Regions from separate parts of the Psychrobacter sp. Ps1 genome, predicted to be linked through region 1. Evidence: riboswitches for the same ligand, from Rfam matches in the RefSeq annotation. Region 1 holds a riboswitch; the other holds the start of a gene.
The links. Region 1 has a riboswitch for thiamine pyrophosphate ahead of thiC (phosphomethylpyrimidine synthase ThiC). Riboswitches for the same ligand answer to the same signal wherever they lie in the genome.

Region 1 (14,989 bases):
ACTACATCTGACCATGGAACAGTTTGCCGCACGTGTCCTGAATATTGATAGTCTGCATCTGTATCTCCCATCCAAACGATTTGCCGAGTAGTTATATGGGTCTTACCAAATAACGTCACGATGTCTGGCTGCCAAGGTAGCTCATTTAGTAGAGTATTATAAAGGGCAGTGGCATCGTCGATAATCACGCCTAGATCATTCACCTTACCATCATAGGGTAGTAAGTTATCCGTGGGTGCAGGAGCAAAGAGGTCAGTCATAATTCAGTCGTTATAAATCCTTATTTACTGCTTTGATAGTGCTCGTTGATAATTTGAGCACATAGTTCAGGCGCTTCCATTGGCAATAGATGACCATAATCTGACAGCGAAATAAGACTGCTATCTGGGACAAACTTTTTCCATTGCTTTCGTACTTTATCATTGATGAACAGGGTAGGCTTGCCTGTAATCAAGGTGTAGGGACAGCGTAGTTTCTTGAGCGCAGCATCGATATGAGGGGCGCCAAAATAATTGGCCAGCTCTTGTTCTGGTGCAAACATAAGCGTATAGCTACCATCTGCATTTTTGCTCAAGCTTTGCTCAGCAAACACTTGCAAATGCTCATCGCTGATACGCTTATAAGCACGCTGCGCACGTAGGCTCTCGTAATAACTATGGGTACTGGGCCAAGTAGATTGCTTAGTTAACGTACTTTTGAAAGGCTCGCGGCTCAGTAGGACAGAGCGTGGCAAAAGGTTATATAAGGTGGCTTGGTGTTTGGTAAATGTGACAGGCTCGATCAAGTATAACTGTGAAAATAGCTCTGGACGTTTGGCAGCTGCCATTGCTGTGGCCGTAGCGCCTTGCGAATGACCAATACCTACGACAGGCTTGTCTTGGGTATTTTCTAAAAATTCAATCAGCATGTCGGCATCTTGCTCGCGCGTCAGACGGCGGCTGTGCGGCTTATCATACCAGTAGCCACGTAGGGCAAGTGAGCTGATATCAAACTCAGTGGCTAGCTTACTTAATAGTGGCGTATAAGTACCAACAGTAAAACTATTACCACTATAAAAATGTGCTGGCGCGCGGGGAGTAGAGCTTGAATCTAGCGGCTGATTAAACTGGCTAAGGTCGTAGTAACGTGCCTGCTTTCCGCTAAGATTAATGCGGTTTGTGAATGCTTCCATAAAATAAACACTTCCTTGTGACTTATTTTGAGTGATTTTTTGTAGATTGTCTTCTTATGATTGCTCTTAATGAATCCTAGTTGTCTTCACCTAAGAAGCCACCACTTTGACGTTGCCACAGTCGAGCGTAGACACCGTTTAATGCTAATAGTTCATCATGACTACCCTGCTCGATGATACGGCCTTGATGCATAACGACCAGTCTATCCAATGCGGCAATAGTAGACAGGCGATGGGCGATAGCAATAACGGTCTTGCCAGTCATGATGTCATTTAAGCTTTCGGTAATGGCATATTCAATCTCAGAATCTAGCGCACTGGTCGCTTCATCCAAAAGTAAAATCGGCGCATTTTTTAGCATAACACGTGAGATAGCAATACGTTGACGTTGACCGCCAGATAGTTTGACTCCGCGTTCACCCACTTGGGTATCAAGTCCTGTATTGCCTTTATCATCGTACAGATCTTTGATGAAATCCCATGCCTGGGCTTGTTTGGCAGCGATCATAATCTCCGCGTCAGTAGCATCAGGACGACCATAGGCGATGTTTTCACGCACGGTGCGATGTAACAATGACGTATCTTGAGTCACCATACCAATCTGTTGACGCAACGATTCTTGCGTGACCGCATCGATAGCTTGACCATCAATTAGAATCTTACCGCTATCCACATCAAAGAAGCGTAGCAATAAATTAACTAGTGTTGATTTACCAGCACCTGAGCGCCCAACCAAACCAATCTTTTCACCCGGCTTAATATCTAAGTGGAAGTTGTCCAACAGTTTGATATATGAGTTAGGAGCGCGCTTAGCGATGTTGGTACTATCAATAGGCTCGCTAGTTTGGTCATTGTCTTCTTCGTCATTTTCATAACTGAAGTCAACGTGGTCGAACACGATACGCCCGTCCGTAACGGCTAGGGCTGGCGCATCAGGTTTATCAATGATTGTCTGCGGTGCTGACAACGTACGCATACCATCTTGAACTGTACCGATACTCTCAAACAAACTGGCTGTCTGCCACATAATCCAACGCGTCAAACCATTTAGACGTAACGCCATAGCAGTCGCAGCAGCAATAGCACCAACACCAACTGCGCCTTGTTGCCACAAGTACAATCCAATACCTGCCGTACTACTGACCAAGATCACGCTGATAAGATGGGTCGATACTTCTAAATAGCTGACCCAGCGCATCTGCGCATGTACTGTACCTAGAAATTGCCCCATGGCATTTTTGGCATAGCCAAGCTCACGACGCGAATGGCTAAATAGCTTTACGGTCATGATATTGGCATAAGCGTCCGTAATTCGTCCCGTCATCAAGGCACGGGCATCCGCTTGTACAATCGCTGTCTCTTTGAGTTTGGGGATAAAGTACCAAATGGTGATGGCAACCAAGACCAGCCAAATGACAAATGGAATAAGTAATAAGCTGTCTAAATTAAACAAAATCACCCCTGAGGTGATAAAGTAGACAGAGACATACATAAACATATCGGTGACAGTCATCACGGTATCGCGTACTGCTAGGGCTGTCTGCATTACCTTAGCTGAGACGCGACCCGAAAACTCGTCCTGATAAAACTGCATGGATTGCCCAAGCATTCGCTGATGAAAACGCCAGCGCATCTGCATAGGAAATACACCTTGCAAGGTCTGAAAGTGGATAAACGATGACAAGGCAATCCACAGTGGGCTAACTATCATGACAGCGAGCATGATGAGTAGCATATCGCCTTTTTCTACCCATAAGTTTTGCGGTGTATAAACGCCCAACCAATCGACGATATTACCTATCCAAGCAAACAGCATGGCCTCGTAAATACCGATACCAGCGGACAAAATCATAAAAATTAGTAGCCAGCCGCGTAAGCCATTGGTACATGCCCACAAAAACTTCAGCATGCCATCGCGAGGTGATGGCAATGGCATGGGTGTGTCTGGAAAGGCGGGTAGACGGTTTTCAAAAAAGCGAAATAAAGCATTCATAGGCAGTAATAAAACATCAATAGCAGTACGTCAAGATGAACGAGAGGACTCGTTATCTAGAATCTTTACTTTTGTGATTGGGATTAGGTGCTATTTTAGCAAAATTACTAATCATAGCTGCATGCTAATTGTAATTTGCTTAAGAATAGCTGTGTTTTTATAACCTTGGTCACAACAATAATAAATAGATTGCTGTGGAAAACATATTTTGTTACATTCTACATCCAAACTTATTCATGGTTTAAATATTGCTTTTATAACTATGATTTTATTGCAAATATCAACTGATTAGCAGGCATTTTATTTAATGGTCTTTATAAATAGATGAACAATAATAACTCAACATTGAAGTTCAAAAGGTAGCAGTGAATGATGTATTTAATAATAGCGGTGCTATGCAGTGTCGCCGTCTCCGTACTTTTGAAAATATTGCGCCAGAAAAATATAGATATTCGTCAGACCATCGTGGCAGGCTATCCTATGGCTTTTTTACTGACTTGGGTATTACTAAAACCTGATGTAGGTGCCATTCATGCGCTTGATAGCGCTTGGGGCATTATCATCGCGCTTGGGATACTATTACCTGCCGTATTTATTATTCTGGGACGGGCTATTGAAGCGGTGGGGATGGTAGCAACCGACGCGTCTCAGCGCTTATCACTTATCATTCCTATCGTAGCGGCTTTTTTGCTATTCGGTGAGGTGCTGACTGGTACACGTATACTTGGATTGGCGTTAGGATTTTTGGCATTAGGTGCGCTTGTCTATCGACCACAGCATAACGATATTACTCGGCAAGCAAAGCATACGCCACTGTGGTTATTCGGGGTATGGGCAGGCTACGGCATTATTGATATTTTGTTCAAACAAGTTGCCAAACAAGGAGCAGCTTTTCCATTGACTCTACTGGTTAGCTTCGGGGTAGCAGGTGTATTGCTTCTAATCTATTTACTTATCACACGGGTACGTTGGCAAAAACAAGCACTTATGACAGGACTGCTGCTTGGCGCATTAAACATGGGCAATATTTATGCTTATGTACGGGCACATCAAGTGCTGCATGATTCTCCTAGTATTGTTTTCACTGGTATGAATGTCGGCGTTATTGCCGTAGCGACATTGATTGGCGTAGGTGTATTTAAAGAGCAGTTGAACCGTATTAATATAATAGGATTAGTATTGGCAGTCTGCTGTGTAGGGGTACTGTTTTTGGCGTAATGCGCATTGTCTAAAAGTATTGGTTTCATGATTTTTTGGCTATATTGTCACGTATCCTATATAGGCATATAAATCATCCTATGATAAGGTTATCTACAAATAACACGGCTTGTATGGAATAAAAAAGCTTAGTTTATGATACTTAACTTAACCAATAAAAATAGGATGCAGGCTCAATGGAATACGATAAGCAATTACAGCGTATAAAAAATAGTTCAGGTTTTATTGCTGCTCTTGATCAAAGTGGCGGCAGCACACCGAAAGCGTTAGAGACTTATGGTGTTAGCAACGACGACTATGATAATGATGAGGCCATGTTTGATTTGGTTCATGAAATGCGTGCTCGTATCATGACGTGTGACTGTTTTGATAGCGAGCGTGTACTTGGTGCAATTTTATTTGAAGACACCATGGAGCGCGAAGTTAATGGTAAGTCGACGGCCAATTACCTATGGGAAGATAAAAATATCGTACCGTTTTTAAAGGTAGATAAAGGTCTGGCTGAGCAAATGAGCGGCGTGCAAGTTATGAAGCCGATTCCGAATCTGGATCTATTATTGGATAAAGCAAAAAACTATCCCGTATTCGGTACTAAAATGCGCTCAGTCATTTATGAGCCAAACGTCGATGGTATCGAGCTTGTGGTACAACAGCAGTTTGATGTGGCTAAGCAAATTATTTCAAAAGGTCTGATGCCTATCGTTGAGCCAGAGGTCAATATTGATAGCACTCAAAAGCATGAGTGCGAGTTACTGTTGAAGGCAGATATACTGCGCAATCTAGAACGCTTGAATGACGAACACCAAGTGATGCTCAAGCTAACATTGCCAGAAGAGGCAGGGTTTTATCAGGAGCTGATTGACCATCCTAAAGTGCTCAAAGTGGTGGCGTTATCTGGTGGCTATAGTCGTAGCGATGCTTGTGCCAAGCTCAAACAAAACCCAGGTATGATTGCGAGCTTCTCGCGTGCTTTTACCGAAGGCTTGAGTAAGCAACAAAGCGATAGTGAATTTGCTGAGACAATTAATGCTTCAATTGAAGAGATTTATCAGGCGTCGAAAGTGTAAACATAGTAAATGAAAATTCGCACATAAATTATGAGTAAATAAGCCAAAAAAGCCCTACTAGATAAGTGTGCAAATACTTAAATAGTAGGGCTTTTCTTATTTGAAAAGTATCGGTTATTAACCCTACACCTCTTTATATAACTGGCGTCCTTCGTTGTTATATTTTTTAGTCATCTCCGCCATGCCTTGACGAATTTCCTCAGCAGTGGCTTCACCAACTTGTCCAACGAGCTCTGTATCTACCTCTTTGATTAGATGACCAGCGTCAGTTAAGTCGCCTGTTTGCGGCGTTACTTTTTGGTTGGCAGCATCTTTATCTAGTCCTGCTGCATATTCACGGACGTTTTGAGTGATTTTCATTGAACAAAACTTAGGGCCACACATGGAGCAAAAGTGTGCCGATTTGTGTGCGTCTTTTGGCAACGTCTCATCATGATATTCACGTGCAGTATCAGGATCGAGTGCTAGATTGAACTGATCATCCCAGCGGAATTCGAAACGTGCTTTAGATAATGCGTTATCACGTGCCTGTGCTCCTGGATGACCTTTAGCAAGGTCAGCAGCGTGTGCAGCGATTTTATAAGTGATAATGCCGTCTTTGACGTCTTTTTTGTTTGGCAGACCCAAGTGTTCTTTTGGCGTGACATAGCACAGCATCGCTGTACCAAACCATCCAATCATTGCAGCTCCGATGGCACTAGTGATATGGTCATAGCCTGGAGCGATGTCTGTCGTTAATGGCCCCAAAGTATAGAAAGGCGCGTCAGCACATAGCTCAAGCTGCAAGTCCATGTTTTCTTTAATGCGGTTCATCGCGACGTGTCCAGGGCCTTCGATCATCACCTGTACATCGTGTTCCCATGCCACTTTAGTCAATTCACCAAGCGTACGTAGCTCGCCAAACTGCGCTTCATCATTGGCATCTTGCAAACAACCAGGACGTAGGCCATCACCTAGACTAAATGCTACATCGTACTGTTTCATAATCTCGCAGATATCTTCGAAATGCGTGTATAAAAAGCTTTCTTTGTGATGGGCTAGACACCACTGAGCCATGATAGAACCACCACGTGAGACGATACCTGTCAGACGCTTTGCGGTGAGCGGTACATAGCGTAATAGTACGCCGGCGTGAATGGTAAAGTAATCGACGCCTTGCTCTGCTTGCTCAATCAACGTATCACGGAATATCTCCCATGTAAGGTCTTCAGCGACGCCATCGACTTTTTCTAGGGCTTGATAAATCGGTACCGTACCAATCGGCACAGGAGAGTTACGGATTAGCCATTCACGGGTTTCATGAATATGATTGCCCGTTGATAAATCCATAATAGTATCCGCACCCCAACGTGTTGCCCACGTCATTTTAGATACTTCTTCATCGATAGACGAGCCCAACGCTGAGTTACCGATATTGGCATTGATTTTCACCAAGAAATTGCGCCCGATGATCATCGGCTCAGACTCAGGGTGGTTGATGTTGTTTGGGATAATAGCGCGTCCAGCCGCCACTTCATCACGAACAAATTCAGGGGTAATGATTTGAGGCGTATTGGCACCGAAGCTTTCGCCATCGTGTTGACGCATATCGGTCAGTTCATGCTGCTTTTGCGTTTCGCGTATGGCGATATATTCCATCTCAGGAGTGATGATGCCACGGCGTGCATAGTACATTTGCGTGACGTTCTGTCCTGCTTTGGCGCGACGCGGTTTATCAATATGAGCAAATCTAAGGTTGGCAGTGCTGATATCGCGAGCACGTGCTTGTCCGTATGAGCTAGATAGGCCGCTTAATTGCTCGGTATCATTGCGTTCTGCGATCCAGTTCTCACGCAATTTTGGCAATCCACGTGTAAGGTCGATATCGACATTAGGGTCGGTATATACACCTGAGGTGTCATACACATAAAACGGCGGATTATGCTCACCGTCTTTATCTCCAGTACCGCCAACAGGCGTATCAGCCAAGCTGATTTCACGCATCGGTACTTGGATGTCAGGTCTTGAGCCTTCGATATAGACTTTTCTTGAGGCAGGTAAAATACGGTGCAAGTCGCGCGCATCTTCTTCGAAACGGGCATCACTTGCGGCACGGTGAGCAGGGGTTTTTAGCGCATCTGCTTTCTTATCTGCTTTGACGTTATTAGTGTCAGCAGCATTAGAAGCAAGCGTTGAGTTGTCGGCTGGGTTATGCGTTTGGGCTTTCGGTGCAATTGAAGTAGTGTCTGCAGTAGTCATATGCTGTCCTAGCGTGTTGGTTTTTGAATAAAATCAACACCGCCAGTATCTGCGGGGGTAGGCATCCATCATCTAGACAAGTTTATATCATGAACCCACAACTTCGACCAAAAAGTATCGTCGCGCATGGTGCTCATCAAATATTGGACGCAGCTTGATATCCTCTCTTCTTATCCGGTTATGCATCACGCATATTAAGACAGTAGTGACGATAAAAATGTATTTCTACGCGCCCTTTGTCGTAAATAACAAAGTGCTTAAGACTTCCCTGCGTCGGTACTAACCGCATCAGGTTCGGCGGGTGATCTCTCAGCGAATGTATTAAGGCGACTACTTTAATAAAGTAAGTTTAATAAAGTGAGCCAAAAATACACCGCACCCCGAGTCTGTCAGTGTTGTAAATCAGCCTTCATACTAACAAAATTCTGTACCAACGGCTAATAGTATTTGGATACAAATATTCCGTGTCACACATACAGTTCCATATTTTCGTGAATAATTTTTTGAGTGTTAATAGATGAGGGTGCTTAGTATTGCTAGGTTGTAGACGAATTATTCAAATATTATGTAAAGCGAATGAAGGATTCTAGAAGTTGTCATTAAACTGTCATAAAGATTTGGCAAGATAACACGCATATCACAAGCAATGCTTTTTTATACCGTTGTTAAACTTTAGGAGTCCTACATGCGTTATTCGTTATTAGCAGTGGCCGTCAGTTGTACATTAATGCTTACGGCGTGTAATAAGTCAACAGATACGGCGGAGCCAACTGCTGATACTAGCAGTAGCGCTGTGACAACAGCTGAAACAACCTCTCAGACAGCATCTTCTGCTACGTCAGATTTTAAATCTGCTGAAAATATCGCTATGAATATTACAGGTGCGGGTGCGTCGTTCCCGCAGCCTATCTATGCGAAATGGTCATATGACTACAATGCTGCGACCGGCGGCCAAGTCAACTATCAGTCGATTGGCTCATCTGGTGGTATCAAACAAATTCAGTCAAAAACAGTAGACTTTGGTGCTTCTGATGCCCCGATGACGCCTGAAGAGTTAGACGAAGCAGGTCTGATTCAGTTCCCAACAGTCATCGGTGGTGTTGTACCAATCGTCAACATTGATGGTGTTGAGCCTGGTGCACTGAAGCTAGACGGTACGACTTTAGCTGATATCTATTTGGGTAAAATCAGTAACTGGAATGACCCTGCGATTAAGGCGATGAACCCAGATTTGACCTTGCCAGATGCAGCAATCACAACAGTATTCCGCTCAGACGGTTCAGGTACGACTTTTAACTTCACTGACTATCTTGCCAAGGTTTCACCAGACTGGAAAGACACCGTTGGCGTTGATAAAACCGTCAAATGGCCGACTTCTGCTACTGGTGCAGGTGGTAAAGGTAACGAAGGCGTTTCAAGCTACGTAAACCGCATGAAAAACTCTATCGGCTATGTTGAGTATGCTTACGCTAAGCAAAATAAGATGTCACATACTGCGCTGAAAAACGCAGCTGGTAACATTGTACAGCCATCTGCTGAGACGTTTGCTGCGGCAGGTGATATCGATTGGTCACAACAAGAAGGCTTTTATAAAGTCATCACTAACTCTGAAACTGACCAAGCATGGCCTATCGCTGCTGCGACCTTTATCTTGGTACATAAGCAACCAGAAAATCCTCAACAGGTAGCTGGCGTGTTGAACTTCTTTGACTGGGCTTATACCCAAGGTGATGACAGCGCCATGGAACTAGACTACGTACCGTTCTCTGACACGGCAGTAGCCTTGTTCAAAGAGAAGTGGAACGAAGTAAAAGGTAGTGATGGACAACCTGTCTACAAGCCAGCTCAGTAATTTGTTTCTGCTAAATACTATTTAGCAACCGACAAGTTATCCTCTCGAATAACTATTCTCCGGTAGTTGTTTGAGAGGTTTTAACACAGCAAATTTGATGAATACATCTCGATAGATATAGTTACTCATACCGTTTAAGTTTGTTGTGTTAAGACCTGATATACATCTTTTTAATATTTCGATTCATCCCATTCAATGCTGAGACACTTATGACAGACTTAAGGTCCCAACTGGCTAAACAAAAACGTTACGACGCTTTGTTTGTTAACTCTACTAAAGCGTTTGCCATACTCGTCCTCCTATCTTTAGGGGGCATTTTGGTGTCTCTAATTGTTGGAGCATGGCCGAGTATTCAAGAGTTTGGTTTGGGATTTTATACCAGCAATAACTGGGATACAGTCGCCAATGAATACGGTGCATTAGCGCCTATTTACGGCACCTTAGTCACGTCATTTATCGCTATTGTTATCGCGGTTCCAGTCAGTTTCGGTATTGCGATATTTTTAACCGAAATGTGCCCTAAGTTCCTCAAAAAACCACTTGGTATCGCCATTGAGTTGTTGGCTGGTATCCCATCTATCATTTATGGTATGTGGGGATTGTTCGTATTTGCGCCATTTTTTGGTGATCACATTCAGCCATGGTTCATTGAGCACGTCGGCCCTTTGCCTATTATCGGTAAACTGTTTGCAGGTGCGCCTATGGGACTGGGTATGTTTACCGCCTCCCTAGTGCTTGCCATTATGATCATACCGTTCATCGCCGCTACCATGCGCGATGTTTTCTCTGTCGTACCAGATTTACTGAAAGAGTCAGCCTATGGCATGGGCGCGACGACTTGGGAAGTCATGTTCAAGATTATCCTGCCTTATACCAAAGCTGGTGTTGTTGGTGGCGTAATTTTGGGTCTTGGTCGTGCATTGGGTGAGACGATGGCAGTTACCTTCTTGATTGGTAATGCGTTTAATATCAGTCCAAGCCTGTTTACTTCTGGCGTGACGATTACCTCGGCCTTGGCCAATGAGTTTGCTGAAGCGTCTAGTGAGCTACATCTTGCGTCTCTACTACATCTAGGCTTAATCTTATTTGTCATCACCTTCATTGTGCTGTCTTTAGCAAAACTGATGCTCATGCGCATGGATCACAAAGCAGGTAACCGATAAGTCTGTTACCGATTTATTGAACCTTGATAGATATTGATAAAAGATATGGGAAATAAATATTATGCCTGCTAACAATGCGATCAATGCACCACTACCTACTAAGCCAAACGGCGCTACCCGCTACAATCAAAGCCTTTATAACAAGCGTCGTTTGACCAACAAGTTAGGTCTAGGTTTTGCCATGTCAGCGATGGTTTTTGGCTTGTTTTGGTTGTCATGGATTTTGGTGACTTTGTTTGTTGAAGGCTTCCAAGGCATGGTGCAGTTGCCAATTTTTACCGCTGATACGCCGCCGCCGATGAGTGCAGGCGGCTTGCGCAATGCTATCGTTGGTTCGGTCATGTTGGCTTTTTCAGGATTGTTTATCGGTGCACCTATTGGCCTTATGACAGGTATTTACTTATCTGAGTTTTCTAAAGGCAGTATGCTGGGCAAGGTCACACGCTTCTTAAATGATATTCTATTGTCAGCGCCATCGATTGTCATCGGTCTATTTATCTATGCACTGATGGTAAAAGGTCAAAGTTTCTCTGGTTGGGCAGGCGCGTTGGCATTGGCATTGATTGTTATTCCGGTGGTCGTGCGTACGACAGAAAACATGCTGAACCTGGTACCTAATAGTCTACGTGAAGCAGCTTATGCGCTAGGTACTCCTAAATGGAAACTGGTCACTCAGGTTACGGTAAAAGCTGCACGAGCGGGACTGACCACAGGTGTGCTATTGGCTTTTGCTCGAATCACCGGTGAGACAGCACCGTTACTATTTACCGCACTTAACAATCAATACTTCAGTACAGATATGGGTCAGCCTATTGCCAACTTACCCAATACCATCTACCAGTTTGCGATGAGTCCTTATGACAACTGGCATACACTGGCTTGGGCGGCAGCACTACTTATCACCGCATCTGTCCTAGTATTGAATATTTTGGCAAGATTTATCGGTGGTAGAGGTCAGCCCAAATAAGGGCTGAGAGAAGACGGTAGTACGCTGCACGCTAAGCATTTACTTAAACTTATATGAAATTAATTGAGCTAGGTTGAAATATTATGAATGATGTCCTAAGCAACGTCCGTACGAACACGACTGCTGACAACTTTAATACGGCAACAGGCAGCCTATTAAATAGACCCATGTCTACTAGCGCCCAAGCTCAGCAACCAAACACTGCTGATTTTAATAAGCAAACGATTCAAGATATTCCTAAGAATATGCCTGCTGCAAAAATGGAAGTTCGAGATTTAAATTTCTATTACGATGATTTTCAGGCATTAAAAAACATCAATATCGATATCGCGGATAAAAAAGTGACCGCTTTTATTGGTCCTTCAGGTTGTGGTAAATCTACGCTACTGCGTACCTTTAACCGCATGTACGATCTATATCCAGGTATGCGCGCAGAGGGCAATATCAATCTAGATGGCAAAAATATCTTGGGTAAAGACATCGATGTGAACTTATTGCGTGCACAAGTTGGTATGGTCTTTCAGAAGCCAACGCCGTTCCCGATGTCAATCTATGACAATGTCGCCTTTGGCGTACGACTGTATGAAAAATTAAGCAAAGATGAGCTGGATCATCGCGTAGAGTGGGCACTGAAAAAATCAGCGCTATGGCCAGAAGTAAAAGACAAGCTAAAAGCATCAGGACTGTCGTTATCAGGCGGTCAGCAGCAGCGTTTATGTATCGCACGTAGCGTCGCGACCAAGCCTGAAGTACTGTTGCTTGATGAGCCGACATCAGCACTGGATCCTATCTCGACGGGTGCTATCGAAGATTTGATCGAAGATCTGAAAAACGACTACACCATCGCTATCGTCACTCACAATATGCAGCAAGCAGCACGCGTATCTGACTATACGGTCTATATGTATCTAGGCGATATGATTGAGATGGGTGAGACCGATCAGATATTTACCAAACCTACCCAAACCGCGACAGAAGACTATATTACAGGTCGTTATGGCTAACATTGATTGAGATTGAAATCGGTACAAGCAGACAAAGCTGATTAGCATGTCATAAGCCGACTTTCTAACTTCACAAGCACACTGCGCTATTAAAATATAGATTCTAGGGAATACCTCTCATGCAAAGTGATAAGCATATCTCCAAAAGTTTTGACCAAGATCTTGATGAAGCCATCCGTTTATTTTTATATATGGGTGATAGCGCGGCTAACCAAGTGGCCAAAGCCATTCATGCTCTGATCGATAAAGATGAAACACTGGCGCAAGAAGTCATCGATATGGATTTCGATATCAATCGAATGGAAGTCGAGCTCGACGAGCACATTTTATTATTGGTCGCCAAGCGCCAGCCAGCAGCCAGTGATTTGCGCTTAGTCATGTCGATCAGTAAAGGTGTGGTTGATTTGGAACGTATCGGCGATGAAGCGGTAAAAATTGCGCGAATGGCCAGTAAAATAGCGGCAGAAGGCAAATCAGCATACGGCTATGCTGAGGTTCAGCACTTGAGCAATCAAGTTCGTCTAATGCTAAACAACTCGCTAGAAGCTTTTAGTCAATCGAATGCGGAACAAGCGTTTGAAGTGATGCGTAATGATAGCGTGGTCAATACCGAATATCAGTCAGCTATTCGTGCTTTGATGACCTATATTATGGAAGACTCACGCCACGTATCAAAAGTCATCAATATCATGTGGATATTACGATCGCTTGAGCGTATTGGTGACCATGCACAAAATGTCGCAGAGCTAGTCATTAACTATATCAGTGGGCAGGACGTGCGACATTCAGACTATGCGATGGTCGAAAAAGCGGTGCAAGAAGCCAATGACCGATTGGCTGCTCGTCAAGTTAGTACATTGCCAGCCAATGAGCTTGAAACGTCAGATAGTGATGAAGGCTGATAGGAAATACATTGATTTTCACCTTATAATAAAAAAACGCGCTATAGTAAGCGCGTTTTTTTATAACTACTAAATGTAGCTAGTAGAAAGCCAGTAAATACTAACTTTCTGGTGTCCAGCCTTGTGCACGCTCATAGTCTTCATTGTCTAAGAACTTATCACGCTGCTCTGTTAAAAACTTTTTGGCAGCAGGATCCATCATGCTTAGATGATTCTCATTGATGAGCATGGTTTGATGTTCAAGCCATTCTTTCCACGCTTTTTCAGATACGGTCTCTTGCAGCTCTTGGCCTTTCTTGTTAGGGAAGGGTGGATGCGGCATTTTCGGTAAATCTTGCTTATATTTACGGCAAAACACAGTATTTGCTTGAGGGTTAAAAGTCTCAGTCATAAGGCATTCCTTATTCATTATATTAAGTGGTTAAATCAAATATCATATGAGTCTATGATAACGGTCTTGGTAGATTTAGCAAAGGGTACTAATGTATACCGTCAAGCCTCTATCCATTTGTTATAAAGTCTCTGGTAGTTGGTACATGACAAACACTAACTACGTTTGACCTTTTTATTGAAATTTCCAAAGCTATTGATATTTTGAAAACGACATTGGCTAATCCAGTAGAGGTCATAGGACAAATAAAAACACCCGCATGGATAGCGGGTGTTAAGTTTAGATTGGCAAGTTGGCTGTTGTTTGTAATTTACTGATTAGGCAAAGGCTTTTAAGCGAGCACGGCCATTGACCACCGCTTGCTTGACTTGGTTTGGCGCAGTGCCACCTAAATGGTCACGAGCTGCTAATGAGCCTTCTAGCGTTAGATAGTCGAAGACATCCTCACCGATGGCATCGCTAAATTGCTGTAGCTGTGCCAATGACAAATCACTTAGATCAACACCCTCTTTGATGCCTAAAGCAACAGCGTTACCAACCACTTCATGGGCATCACGGAATGCCACGCCTTGACGTACTAGGTAATCTGCCAAATCAGTCGCAGTCGCATAGCCTTTCATCGTAGCGGCACGCATGGCATCGACGTTTGGCGTAATGTTGGGTAGCATATCAGCAAACGCTAATAGTGAACCTGTCAACGTATCAACGCAATCAAACAAAGGCTCTTTGTCTTCTTGGTTGTCTTTGTTGTAGGCAAGTGGCTGGCTCTTCATTAGGCTAAGCAAAGTCATCAACTGACCAAAGACACGTGCCGCTTTACCACGTACCAACTCCGGTACGTCAGGGTTCTTCTTTTGCGGCATAATCGATGAGCCAGTACAGAAGCGGTCTGGTATCTGCACAAAATTAAACTGCGCTGACATCCAAAGAATAATCTCTTCGCTCATGCGTGACATATGCATCATCAGGATAGAAGCCGCTGAAGTAAACTCAATCGCAAAGTCACGGTCCGAAACAGCATCG
Region 2 (5,520 bases), on a different contig from region 1:
GTTTAAACGGTGGTGTTTGCTTTGCCAAAGGTCAGATATTGCGACTTGCGATTATGTTTTATGGGTTTAAACTGACCATGACGCAAGTTGCGAGTGTCGGTATGCCAGCGATTATGACTGACGCGCTGGTACTGACGTCAACCTTTTTGCTGACCTATTGGTTAGGCACTAGATGGTTAAAAGTCGATAAAGAAACGGTTATTTTAATTGGTTCAGGGGCAAGTATTTGCGGTGCTGCTGCCGTCATTGCCGCAGAGCCTGTGGTCAACGCGCAGGCCCATAAAGTCACTATCGCCGTGGCAACTGTGGTGGTGTTCGGCACTATCGCGATGCTGCTATATCCTTTTTTATATCATCTTGGTTGGTTACAGCCTTGGCTAAGCGCCCAGCAGTACGGCATGTACACTGGCTCAACCGTCCATGAGGTCGCACAAGTCGTGGTCGCAGGTAATGCAATCAATACCGAGATTGGTGATACCGCAGTCGTGACCAAGATGATACGTGTCATGATGCTCGCGCCTTTCCTGCTTGTGTTATCGTTTGCGCTAACCAAAGAGCGCACCGTAGATAGTGCGGCTGTAGAAGAAGATAGTGATAGAAGCGAAACAGCGTCATTTATGACTCGTGTTAAACAAGTCAAAGTGCCATGGTTCGCGTTTATCTTTATCGGCATTGTGTTGATACATACATGGGTGCCAATATCTGAGAGTATTGTACGCAGTATGGTGATGCTAGATGATGTACTACTTACGATGGCCATGTTTGCATTAGGTCTGACCACTCATCTGAGCGCGATCAAGCAAGCTGGCGTTAGACCCCTTATCTTGGGTGCTATTATGTTCGGTTGGTTAATACTGGGCGGTGGTCTAATCAATATTGGCATTAGCTTTATATAATAAGCTAAATATTCATTCTTAACTGCTGATGTCATTGCATAATGTAAAAGGCCTCCAACTATCTATAGTCGGAGGCCTTTTTACATCTGTCATTTAATCTAATATGATTGGCTAAAACTTTTAATCTTGGACTAGTACTAACTTTAATACCAGTACCTTAAATACCAGCCTCTTAAATACCAGCCTCTTAAGTACTAATGCTCTAAACACTAATGCTGTAAATACCAAGTCTCTAAATGCTAAAACATAGACGAAAAAAAACGAACCCGAAGGTTCGCTTTTCTACATCTATTCATCTATCTGTCTATAAAGACAAATTAGATAGCAACGATGTTATGTGCTTGTGGGCCTTTTTGGCCTTGAGTTACAGTGAACTCAACTTCTTGGCCTTCAGCCAAAGTTTTGAAACCTGAACCAGTGATTTCGCTGTAATGAGCAAAAACGTCTGCGCCAGTTTCTGGAGCGATAAAACCAAAGCCTTTAGCTTCGTTGAACCACTTAACTGTACCTTTTTGAACGTCTGACATAGTATAATCCTACTTTTAAATTTATTAATGGTCTAGTGACCGGTAACGCTTGCAAATAGCTACTGAACGATAAATATTAAAACGAAGGATTATAACTAATACTACGAGGTAATGATTTGGTGCAGAACTGCTCTTAAGCTTGGGCGTATTATAAGGGGTACATCCCAGTATCGCAAGTCTTATCTCATATTTCGTGTAACCAGAGCCGTTTATTGACCGATTTTGGCGCAAATTGCAACGGATTTAGGCATTTGGTAAACGGAACAAATATATCGCTACTCCACTACAGACAGTGGCTACCGCCCATGCCATCCACATCATATCGGCAGGCAAACGATAAAATAACATAATTGTCGATGCTGCCATCATAACCGTCGCTAAACACTTGGCATAAAGCGGAACGGCATGATTCTCTTCCCAGTCACGGACGAATTTACCAAAGTATTTATGATTAATCAGCCAAAAATGAAAGCGTCGAGAACTACGTGCCCAGCAACCTGCTGCTAGCAAGATAAAAGGCGCAGTAGGCATCACTGGCAACAATATACCGATAATACCTAAGATAAAAAACAGCCAACCAAGCGTCACAAAGGTCCAACGCAGCATTGGGCTGTTGGATTGATCAGTCTTAGGTCGGTAATAGAACGTTTTTTTATTATCGGTCATATAAGTTGTCGGTCGTGTAAGTTGTCAGTTATGCCAAATGTCGATTGTCTAGAGTAGCGCCTATTAGATAAGCAGCGGCATAGAAGGCTAATCATGCAATATCGCCCGTCTGCGCACAAGACTATTTATATAAGGTTTTTGCTATTGATAGGTATGTTTGGTTAGTAATTGGGTAAGTACCAATAATAAATACTGCATTCTTTTATTAATACATCGATTGAAAGCGCTTATAAAAAGCCGTGATAAGCTTTGAGAAGCAACATCTATCCTAAAGAGCGGTTAACGAACACCAGTCATCACCTGCCATCGTCATTCCCGATACGCTTGCATCCCATCTTGTAAGTCGTCTATGATGATGCAGTAACTATCGATAATAGCCATTCGCAGTACGGATTCATTAGCAGTACTGATCAAAAATAATGCAATAACAATCAATCTTGTCGGGGTGCTTTGATTTAACGCTGTAGACACAGCCCACATCATCGCTGAGACACACCCGTGAACCTGAAGCAGTTAGCACTGACGTAGGAAACAAGCGTGACACGCCCTCAGAGGTCTATAAATAAGCGCAGTCTATAGATGACGTACTGGTGATAACCATCTTAAACGCTGAGCATCTGACAATTAGCATCGAGACTTCACTTTTCTTATTTGGCCTTTCTTGTTTTACCTTAATAGTATCAGTCTGATTGTTTTCCATAATCAAAAAGGAAACAACCATGCAGCCGACCACCAAACTTACTCTGACCCTCGAATGGTTTTTAAACCCTGATCATCTGCCCTTTATCGCTGGTGTAACCACGGGCGCATATGAGCAAGCAGGGCTTGATATTACTATCATCGAGCCAGATGACCACTATGATGGCTTTGCCGAACTACAGAACCAAAGTATCGATTTGCATGTCAATGAGCCTATCCATCTGTTTGAACATTACGCGCCTACTCTACGTGCACTGGGCTGCTTTTTTGAGACCGATGGCGGTATATTGATGCAACGCGCTAGCATGAATAAATTAAAAAACAATCAGCCTATCCGCATCTGCACCCCTGCTGCTGAAGAAAAAACCAATCGTATTGGTTTTGAGATATTGGCGCGTTATGCCAAGAAAAATGGCTTTAGTATCAGCCGTGATAATGTGACCTTTGTACAAAAAGACTTTTATCACATCAAAAACCTGCAAGAAGACCCAAGCCTAGATGGTGCATGGCTGTGCTTTTATAACTTTGAGGGCGTTGAGGCAACTCACGAAGGGTTAGAGTTTGAGTTTATCGATCAGCATCTGTCACCTTATCCGAACTTTTCGGCGTTAGAGATTCTGACAACGAATGAGATCTATAACGCGAAAAAGGACGCGATAGATACCTTTATTCAAGTGACCAGCCAGATGACTGAACTGTGTAAAAATGAGCCAGCCACTGCCCACCGTATGTATTACGACTATAGTAGAACCGAGGCTGATACGCTGATGGATGCCATCATTGATAATACGCTCGGCAGATTGATCACGACGATTACGCCTGATGCCAATAAATGGCAAGAACTGCGTGAGATGCTGGCCGAGATCGATATTGTGACGTTGACTGATGAGCAGTATCAGTCGCTTTGGGCGCTATAGATATTTTATAAGTTAAGATATTTTGAGGAATAAAAAAACCGCCATAGTGTTTGGTGTGGCGGTTTTTTATTTAGCTGTAATCGAATAGTGAGGTTAGCGCAGTCATATTTTTATAGTGAATTGACTATGCCTAGTTGCTTGGCTTCTTTTAGCCACATTGGGAACTCTTCTAGCATATTCTCATACAAGGCTTCTTCGCTGATATCATCCAAGTCATCGAGTTCAAAAAAGTCGCAATTATCAATCACGCGCCCTGTCATATCGTCTAGTTTTTTGAGGATACCATAACCACGACCACCCAAGCCCACAAACTGCCAAAATATCGGTAGTTTCGCGGCTTCCGTCATGACTCTCGTGATACCGCGATTGTCATTCACCCCGCCATCACTGATAAATAGCACGTAGACAGGCACATCCAAGCCGTCTTTTTGATAAAACTCCGTCACGGCTTTCATGACTTCTGCTTCATTGTTAATGCGTGGGCCAAGTGCCCATTTGCGCCAGCCGCCATGAGCGTTGTCAATGAAACCATCATAGTTATTCAGCCCAATCTCGCCCAAATACTGCGGATCTCGGGCAAACGCCCAGCAGTCTAGCGCTTGGTCGTCATCGAAGCTCACTGCCAATGGCAATATGCGATTGACTACCTCTTGCACGCGGCCTTTTTTGTACTGTCTGTTCATTGAGCCTGAAGCGTCTAACACCAATGCTACCTTTGCGGTTAACTGCTGCAATTGACGTTTCTCAAGCGATATCGTGGCTTTTTTGGCGAGATTGACGAGTTTTGGGGCTTTGTCTAGCATGACCTTCTCTAACGATGGTTTTGCTTGAACTGGTCCTGCGGTCGGCTCGAGTACTTGCGGGCTGCCCTCTTCTACATCGCCACCGAAATGCTGCACGATGGCGGCAAGTCCACCATTAAAGCCTTGCGCGACGTTTGATACTCGCCAAACGCCACCCTTACGATAAAGCTGCATGAGCATACTGGCTTGCTGCTGGGCAAAGTCTGCTGCTTGATACTCTGCCTGTACCTTTTGTGACTGCTGCCAAATGCCAATCTCTAACGATTGAATTTGATTCAGCGGCGTGTCGGCTGATAATACAAAAAACAAGCTGTCTATATTCGCAGCCAGTTTGGATAAATTCACTTCAAACTCGGCTTGGATGCCTTTACTCGCCGTTGGCTGCGACTCGTAATGGGTGAGCTTGATTTGCCCGCACGGTGAGGTTGGCTGATTATAAAACACCATGTAATCATCATTGATCAGTTTGCCCGCTGCGTCTAAGGCAAAGCAGCTGATGTCCATCTCTATTGGGCTTTGACGAGTGAACTTGAGCGTGATTGGTGCGGTATCATCAATAGCAAGATTGCTTAAAGGCGCGCGTTGTCCGACGGTGAGATGGTTCATGGTGTTCCCTTAATCTATTTGAGAGATTAGAAAATTTAGCTCAAGTTGGATGCGTAATCATTTAGCCTATCAAAATACCTTTTTAGAATGCTTATAAATTCAGATACATCTATGTAGAAGTTTGGAAAAGCCTTTCTCAAGTTAGTTAAATTTGTAATTTCAACGAATAAGACTTGAATTTGATCTGTATAATTCAATTCTTCTTCTAATCTAATATAAAGGTCATTAACAGTTTTAGATGCCGCTTTAGGATAAGTTCTCACTACACTTTCTTTTTTAATGTAGTCAATAAATATAATTGCATAGTCGTTCTTGGAAGTTTCATTTAGCTTATAGCTTATATCGGAGGTCATGTTATTAAGGAGCGCTAGTAGTTCTGTTATTTTTAACTCTAGCATTATCTCTT

Region 2: linked by a shared signal. The riboswitch ahead of I3249_RS07200 (ABC transporter substrate-binding protein) and the one ahead of thiC (phosphomethylpyrimidine synthase ThiC) in region 1 are both predicted to bind thiamine pyrophosphate.

The regions. Positions count from the first base shown of each region.
Region 1 covers NZ_JADQAN010000006.1:71,074-86,062, forward strand. The annotation lists gene I3249_RS04460 (alpha-ketoglutarate-dependent dioxygenase AlkB) at 1-260, opposite strand, end outside; gene I3249_RS04465 (alpha/beta hydrolase) at 281-1,171, opposite strand; gene I3249_RS04470 (ABC transporter ATP-binding protein) at 1,248-3,164, opposite strand; gene I3249_RS04475 (EamA/RhaT family transporter) at 3,534-4,382, shown strand; gene I3249_RS04480 (fructose bisphosphate aldolase) at 4,559-5,449, shown strand; gene thiC (phosphomethylpyrimidine synthase ThiC) at 5,573-7,687, opposite strand; TPP riboswitch at 7,936-8,080, opposite strand; gene pstS (phosphate ABC transporter substrate-binding protein PstS) at 8,373-9,539, shown strand; gene pstC (phosphate ABC transporter permease subunit PstC) at 9,749-10,702, shown strand; gene pstA (phosphate ABC transporter permease PstA) at 10,764-11,669, shown strand; gene pstB (phosphate ABC transporter ATP-binding protein PstB) at 11,915-12,673, shown strand; gene phoU (phosphate signaling complex protein PhoU) at 12,793-13,575, shown strand; gene I3249_RS04515 (oxidative damage protection protein) at 13,676-13,966, opposite strand; gene argH (argininosuccinate lyase) at 14,284-14,989, opposite strand, start outside.
Region 2 covers NZ_JADQAN010000011.1:30,861-36,380, reverse strand. The annotation lists gene I3249_RS07215 (YeiH family putative sulfate export transporter) at 1-896, shown strand, start outside; gene I3249_RS07210 (cold-shock protein) at 1,214-1,423, opposite strand; gene I3249_RS07205 (YbaN family protein) at 1,667-2,089, opposite strand; TPP riboswitch at 2,521-2,637, shown strand; gene I3249_RS07200 (ABC transporter substrate-binding protein) at 2,809-3,705, shown strand; gene I3249_RS07195 (VWA domain-containing protein) at 3,816-5,114, opposite strand; gene I3249_RS07190 (RelA/SpoT domain-containing protein) at 5,150-5,520, opposite strand, start outside.